One region of the Streptomyces sp. GL_140 genome, then DNA from elsewhere that is predicted to be linked to it. Evidence: riboswitches for the same ligand, from Rfam matches in the RefSeq annotation. Region 1 holds a riboswitch; the other holds the start of a gene.

Region 1 (3,659 bases):
GCGTCCAGGTCGATCATCGCCTGGTCGATCAGGCGCTGCTCGGTGGCGTCGTAGCCGACGAGCTCCGGGCCGAGCTGCTCGATGACGGCGAGGACGGCCTTCTCGACACCCTTGCCCATGTAGCGGTTGGGGTCACCGTCACGGAGCTCTACGGCTTCGAACGCTCCGGTGGAGGCGCCGGACGGAACAGCAGCACGGCCGGTGCTGCCATCGTCGAGGCCCACCTCGACCTCGACCGTGGGGTTGCCTCGGGAGTCCAGGATTTCCCGGGCTACGACGACGTCGATGGACGGCACGAGCATCTCCTTCTGGGATGTGACGCTGAGTGTGCGGTGGCATGTCAGGCCGTGGGATGGCCTTGCCGCCTAGAGCCTAACCGGCTCCGGGCGGTCGGCGACCCGATCAACCGGGCTGTGGGACGAAAAAGGGCCCGAATACCCCCCTTACAGGACATAGGGCTCTTCCTCGGGGGGCGCGCCGGGCCTGCCGCCGGGCGATGGGCCCGGCACGCAGCACCGCCCGGCGCGTGGGGGGTACGCGCCGGGCGGTGGGAATTCTGCGTGTTGCGGACGCTACCGCGGCTGTTGCCGCAAGGTTCAGCTGAGCTTCAGCTTCTGACCCGGGAAGATCAGGTCGGCGTCCGAGACGATGTCCTTGTTGAGCTCGAAGAGCTTCTCCCAGCCGCCGGAGACGTTGTTCGCCTCGGCGATGGTGCCCAGCGTGTCGCCGGACTTGACCTCGTAGGAGCCGTTGCCGGTCTTGGGGGCCTCGGTCTTCGGCTTGGAGGTGGCGGCCGGACGCTCGGAGCGGTTGGTGGTCGAGGCCTCGGAGCGCTTGGTCTCCTTCTTCGGCTCGGCCTTCTTCTCCTGCTTCTTCGTCTCGGTCTTCTTCGGGGCGGTCTCGGTCGAGCCGCCACCGGTGTAGGCGCCGTTCGACAGGCCGACGCCGCAGGACGGCCAGGCGCCCTTGCCCTGGCCCTTGAGGACCTTCTCGGCGATGGCTATCTGCTGGGACTTGGAAGCCTGGTTGGCCTGCGCGGCGTACGCCTTGCCGCCGTACGCGGCCCACGTGGACGACGAGAACTGCAGGCCGCCGTAGTAGCCGTTGCCCGTGTTGATGGCCCAGTTGCCACCGGACTCACAGGAAGCGACGCGGTCCCACTCGGAAGCGGTCGCGGCGGAAGCGGTGCCCGCGGCCATCAGCGGAGCCGCGACGGCGACACCGGCGACGCCGGCCAGCGTGACGAGCCGAACGGCCTTGGAGCCGCGGCGGTGCTTGCCCTTGGCGGAAAGCAGCATGGAGTTCTCCTCACCGACGCCTTCGAGGTGAGCTGTCGGGTTCGGGCGAGTGAGTGCCCGGCCAGGCGACCTAGCGCCTGTCTTAACCCCTAGCCGGTTCCGTGACCGTCTCTCAACGGCCGGTTCCGGCGCCTACCTTGGTTCCCCCGCTCCTGCCTTCGGCGCTTGCGCGACGAGTGTTCCCTCCGTCCGCCGGCAGGATTCGGCGATGCGGTCGAAGGAGCCCGCGGTGGCGAGCGATTCAGAAGGTAGACAGGTCTCCCCCCGATGTTCAACGAGGGACATCGGGGAGAAACGGTGCCTACTTGCGCTCTCCACAGGGGCGTTTGCGCAGGTGAGGACGGGGTTTGCGGAACCCTCCGGACCGGACACGCCAGTTGACCGGAAGAGACACATGTCTCACTTACGGAAAACGGACAATCAGGTGGTTCCGGGCGCCCCAAGTGTCGCTATTCGTGCGTTAGATCCAGGTTCTGGCCGGGCTTGATCAGGTTGGCGTCCTCGCCGATGACCTGCTCGTTGGCCTTGTAGAGCGCGTTCCAGCCGCCCTTCACTCCGTTGGCGTCCGCGATGGTGGCAAGGCTGTCGCCCTCCTTCACCGTGTACGCGGGGTCCGACGCGGCATCAGACGTGACGGGCGCCTCAACCGCGGCCGGGCCGCGGTGCTTACCGGCACCGGCAGCCGGGGCGGCCGGGTCCGTGGTGGCTCCCGGGGTCGCCGGGACGGTCGGGTCGGCGGTCGGGGCGGGCGCCGCCGGATCGGCGGGGACGGCCGGCGTCGTGGGCGCCGCCGGGTCGGCCGGGTGCGCGGGAGACGTCGGATCCGTGGGCGTCACGGGTGCGGTCGGGTCCGTGGACGGCGAGGTCGGGACGGTGGGGGCCGTCGGGTCCGTGGGCGTCACGGGCGCCGTCGGGTCGCCCGGGAGCCCCGGAGTCGTCGTCGGCGGCTCCGGCAGCGGCATGACGGGCAGCGGGTAGTCGGGCAGCAGGAAGGACGGCGTGCCCGAAGGGGAGGGGGTCGGAGTCGGGGCCGCGGGGGTCGGGGCCCCGAAGTCCGTGGAGGGCCGGGGCGTCCCGAGGTACGGGATCTTGCCGTCCGGGCGGGACACGGAGTGCGAGGCGGCGTCACCGCCTCCGGGCAGGCCCGGGTCCACCTCGGCCGCGGGACCCTGCTGCGAGAGCCCGGCCGGCGCCGCGCACAGGGGCCACGCCTGCGGGCCCTGGGAGGCCAGGACCCGCTCGCCCACCGCGATCTGCTGGGACCGGCTGGCGAGGTCGGGGCGCTCGGCGAAGTCGAGCCCGCCGGCGTTCTTCCACTGCTCCTGGGTGAACTGCAGCCCGCCGTAAGCGCCGCTGCCGAAGTTCGCGCTCCAGGTGCCACCGCTCTCGCACTCGGCGACCTTGTCCCAGGTGGAGGTCTCGGCGGCACTCGCACCGGTGGCCGCAAGCAGCGGCAGGGCGAGCGCGGAGCCGGCGACTCCGGCGGTGACGACAAGTGCGGGCACCTGTCGGGGGCGTCTGTGGCGGCCGTTCCCGGAACGCATGAGGCTGCACCTTTCGCATAACGGCGGGGTAACGGCAGAACCTAGCGGCCTTCGAACGCCTGTCACAAGTTCAGACGGCTACTGACTTCCGGTCATGGGGGTTTCAGGCGTTTTGGGGGGTGAACCGGACCGGAAGCGTGCGCAGCCCGCGCATGATGAGCCCCCCGCGCCACCGCAGCTCACCGGCAGGCACGGCGAGTTCCAGATCGGGCAGACGTGTCAGCAGCGTCGCGAGCGCGGTCTGGCCTTCGAGTCGGGCGAGCGGCGCGCCGACGCAGTAGTGGATCCCGTGCCCGTATCCGAGGTGCTGGTTGTCGGTCCGCGACAGGTCGAGGGCGTCCGGCTCGGCGAAGCGCTCGGGGTCGCGGTCGGCGGCCGCGAGGACCACCAGCACCGGATCGCCCGCCGCGATGTCCTGACCGCCGAGGACGAAGGACTCGGTGGCGAACCGCCAGGTGGCCAGCTCCACGGGACCGTCGTAGCGGAGCAGTTCCTCGACCCCGGTGGCCAGCAGGGCGCTCTCACCGGCCGCGAGGGAGGCCTGGAGGCGCTCGCGCTGGTCCGGGTTCATGAAGAGGGAGTGGACACCGTTGCCGATCAGATTGACCGTAGTTTCAAAACCTGCGAACAAGAGGATGAAAGCCATGGCAGTGGCCTCGGACTCCGTCAGGTGGTCCCCGTGGTCGCTGGCGCGGATCAGATCGGAGATCAGATCGTCGCCGAGGTCGTCGCGCTTGCGGTGGATGAGCTCGCCGAGGTAGGTCCGCATCTGCTTCACCGAGCGCGCGACCCCGCCGCGCGGACCACCGCCGTGCCG
Region 2 (3,659 bases), 3.1 Mb from region 1:
GGCCCAGCCTGACCAGCCCCCGCAACACCTTGAGGTGGGCCTCGCCGCGGCGCCGGGCGGCCCGTGCGGCCGCCAGGGGCTCCAGCAGCATCCGCAGCTCCAGGAGGTCGGCCGCCTCCTGCTCGGTGGGTTCGGCCACGCAGGCGCCCGCGTGCCGGCGGGTGGTCACGAACCCCTCGGACTCCAGCGTGCGCAGTGCCTCGCGCACCGGGACGCGCGAGACTCCGTACCGGCGGGCCAGCACCTCCTCGGTCAGTCGGCCGCCGGGCCCGAACACCCCGGAGACGATGTCGTCGCGGATTGCTGTGCATACCGTGTGCGCGGGAATACGCAAGACCGGACCTCCGCCTTTTTCGTATGGCTGTGCGCGCTGCAACTCTATTGCAACACACGATAATTTCCGAGGGCGGCCGGAAATACGAAACATTCACACAACGCGAAGGCCCCGGCTCGGATAGAGCCGGGGCCTTCGGGAAGATGCGTGACGCGGCGCGGCGCCGTGCGGGCCGCTGCCTGCTGCCTGCGTCAGGCGTTGACGCCGTGGGCGCGCAGGTACGCGACCGGGTCGATGTCCGAGCCGTATTCGGCGCCGGTACGGGCCTCGAAGTGCAGGTGCGGGCCGCTGGAGTTGCCGGTGGAGCCCGACAGGCCGATCTGCTGGCCCGGGGTGACCTGCTGGCCGACGGAGACGCTCAGCGAGGACATGTGGCCGTACTGGGTGTAGGTGCCGTCGGCGTGCTTGATGACGACGTTGTTGCCGTACGCGCCGCCCCAGCCCGCCTCGACCACGGTGCCCGCGCCGACCGCGTGCACCTCGGTGCCGGAGGCGGCGTGGAAGTCGATGCCGGTGTGGCTGCCGGAGGACCACATGCCGCCACCCGCGTGGTACTGGGTGCTGACGTAGGAGTCCGAGATCGGGGCCACGAAGGTGTTGAGGCGCTTGCGCTCCTCTTCGCGGGCCGCGCGCTCGGCGGCCTCGCGCTCGGCCTTGGCGCGGGCCTCGGCTTTCGTCTTGGCCTCGGCGGCGCGCTGCTTGGCGTCGGCCTCGGCCTGCGCCTTGGCGGCGGCGGCCTCGGCGGCCCGCTGCTGGGAGTGGGCCTGGGCCTGGATCTCACCGGCGAGTTCGTCGGCCACCACGATGGTGTTCAGGCCGGTGTCCTCGACGGAGGGGGCCTTGTCCGCGGCGAACGCCGGGCCGGCCAGGGAGCCGACGACACCGGTGGTGACGACGGCGGCTATGCCGGCATATCCGGCGGTCTTGCGGCTCAGACGGCTGGAACCACGGTGCTTGCCGGCGGCACGACTGCCAAAGGCCATGAAGGGGTTGATCCTTTCCTTCCCTCTCGCCTACCGGGTTAGCTGACGGGTTCGGAGCAGGAAGGTCTCCTACGGGCCACCTCTCGCGAGGCGGTCCGATTCACCCCAGGGACACATGTGGGTCCCCGGCTCCCCAGGCTCGCGCCTGACGGGGACTCGGCGATCGCTGTCCGGTGCCGCGGGGCGCGGCGGTTACAACTGACGGACAGCAGGGCCGACGCTAGGCGGATCATCAGTCAATCGCCAAACAGACACGCCTTTTTGTTGCGTACGCCACACCACATACAAGCAACCACACGACTAAACAGACAAAAGGGGCCCCTGCGGACAAGCCGCCTGAACCCCTCTGTCGGCCGGTGAACGGCCGCCCGTCGTCCGGTCAGTTGGTGACCACGGTCACTTCGCCGATCCCCAGGGCCCGTACGGGCTCCTCGATCTGCGAGGCGTCGCCCACCAGCACCGTGACCAGGCGGTCCACCGGGAAGGCGTTGACGACCGCCGAAGTGGCCTCCACCGTGCCCGTTTCGGCGAGCCGCGCGTACAACTGCGCCTGGTAGTCGTCCGGTAGCTCCTGCTCGACCTGGTCGGCGAGGGTGCCCGCGACCGAGGCGGCCGTCTCGAACTTCAGCGGGGCCACGCCCACCAAGTTCTGCACGGCCACGTCCCGTTCGGCGTCGGTCAGGCCGCCCTCGGCGAGGGTGCGCAGCACCTTCCAGAGGTCGTCGAGCGCCGGGCCGGTGTTCGGAGTGTCCACCGAGCCGCTGATGGCGAGCATCGAGGCGCCCTTGCCGTCGGCGGTGGAACGCAGCACCTGGCCGAAGGCGCGCACGCCGTAGGTGTACCCCTTCTCCTCGCGCAGCACCTTGTCCAGGCGCGAGGTGAGGGTGCCGCCCAGGCAGTAAGTGCCGAGCACCTGGGGGGCCCAGACCCGGTCGTGGCGGTCCGGACCGATGCGGCCGATCAGCAGCTGCGTCTGGACGGCTCCGGGCCGGTCCACGATGACCACGCGGCCGCGGTCGTCGGCGGTGATCGGCGCGACCGGGAGGGGCTCGGTGGTGTCACCGGTCCACGTGCCCAGGGTGTCGGCCAGGACGGCGTCCAGGTCGATGCCGGTCAGGTCGCCGACGATCACCGCGGTGGCGGTCGCGGGGCGTACGTGGGCCTCGTAGAAGGCCCGTACGGCCGCGGAATCGATCCGCGCGACCGTGTCCTCGGTGCCCTGGCGCGGGCGGGAGATCCGCAGGGACTGCGGGAACAGCTCCTTGGAGAGCTGCTTGGCGGCGCGGCGCTGCGGGTTGGCCAGCTCGTGCGGGATCTCGTCGAGCCGGTTGCGCACCAGGCGGTCGACCTCGGCGTCGCTGAAGGCCGGCGCGCGCAGCGCCTCGGCGACCAGTCCCAGCGCCTTGTGCAGGCGGGAGGCCGGAACCTCCAGGGAGACCCGCAGGCCCGGGTGGTCGGCGTGCGCGTCGAGAGTGGCGCCGCAGCGCTCCAGCTCGGCCGCGAACTCCTCGGCGGAATGCTTGTCGGTGCCCTCGGACAGGGCGCGGGCCATGATGGTGGCCACGCCGTCCAGGCCCTCGGGCTCCGCGTCGAGCGGGGCCGCGAGGTTGATCTCGACCGCGATGACCTGCTGGCCCGGCCGGTGGCAGCGCAGCAGGGTCAGGCCGTTGGCCAGGACCCCGCGATCGGGGGCCGGGAAGGCCCACGGCTGCGGCTCACCGGCCCGGGGGCGCGGGTGGAAGGTCATCGTGACGGCTGCGGTGTCGGCTGCGGTGTCGCTCACTGCTCCGCCCCTTCGTTCTCGTCGCTGTTCCCGGCGGATTCGGCCGCCTCGTCCTCCACGTCCACCGCGATCGGCTCGTACACGAGCACCGCGCGGTTGTCCGGGCGCAGTCGGGCCGCGGCCACGGCCTGGACCTCCTCGGCGGTGATGTCGAGGACCCGCTGGACGGCGGTCAGCGCCAGCTGCGGGTCGCCGAACAGCACCGCGAAGCGGCACAGTTCGTCCGCGCGGCCGGACACCGTGCTCAGCCGGTCCAGCCACTCGCGCTCCAGCTGCGCCTGCGCGCGCTCCATCTCCTCGGCCGTCGGGCCCTCGGCGGCGAACCGCGCGAGCTCCTCGTCCACGGCCGCCTCGATGGCGGGCACCTCGACCCCGCTGGAGGTCTTGACGTCCAGCCAGCCGAGGGAGGGCGCGCCGGCCAGGCGCAGCATCCCGAAGCCGGCCGCGACGGCGCTCTGGTCGCGTCGGACCAGGCGGTTGTGCAGCCGGGAGGAGTCGCCGCTGCCGAGGACGGTCAGCGCCACGTCGGCGGCGTCGCACTCGCGGGTGCCGTCGTGCG

The links. Region 1 has a riboswitch for cyclic di-AMP ahead of AC3IYJ_RS15590 (transglycosylase family protein). Riboswitches for the same ligand answer to the same signal wherever they lie in the genome.
Region 2: another riboswitch for cyclic di-AMP. It lies ahead of AC3IYJ_RS30210 (M23 family metallopeptidase); the one in region 1 lies ahead of AC3IYJ_RS15590 (transglycosylase family protein).

What each region holds. Positions count from the first base shown of each region.
Region 1 is NZ_CM174404.1:3,359,349-3,363,007, forward strand. Features, by position in the region: gene eno (phosphopyruvate hydratase) at 1-302, opposite strand, end outside; gene AC3IYJ_RS15590 (transglycosylase family protein) at 597-1,298, opposite strand; cyclic di-AMP (ydaO/yuaA leader) riboswitch at 1,301-1,472, opposite strand; gene AC3IYJ_RS15595 (transglycosylase family protein) at 1,748-2,842, opposite strand; gene AC3IYJ_RS15600 (cytochrome P450 family protein) at 2,946-3,659, opposite strand, start outside.
Region 2 is NZ_CM174404.1:6,432,692-6,436,350, reverse strand. Features, by position in the region: gene AC3IYJ_RS30215 (GntR family transcriptional regulator) at 1-334, opposite strand, end outside; gene AC3IYJ_RS30210 (M23 family metallopeptidase) at 526-1,317, opposite strand; cyclic di-AMP (ydaO/yuaA leader) riboswitch at 1,330-1,489, opposite strand; gene AC3IYJ_RS30205 (M16 family metallopeptidase) at 1,697-3,064, opposite strand; gene AC3IYJ_RS30200 (M16 family metallopeptidase) at 3,097-3,659, opposite strand, start outside.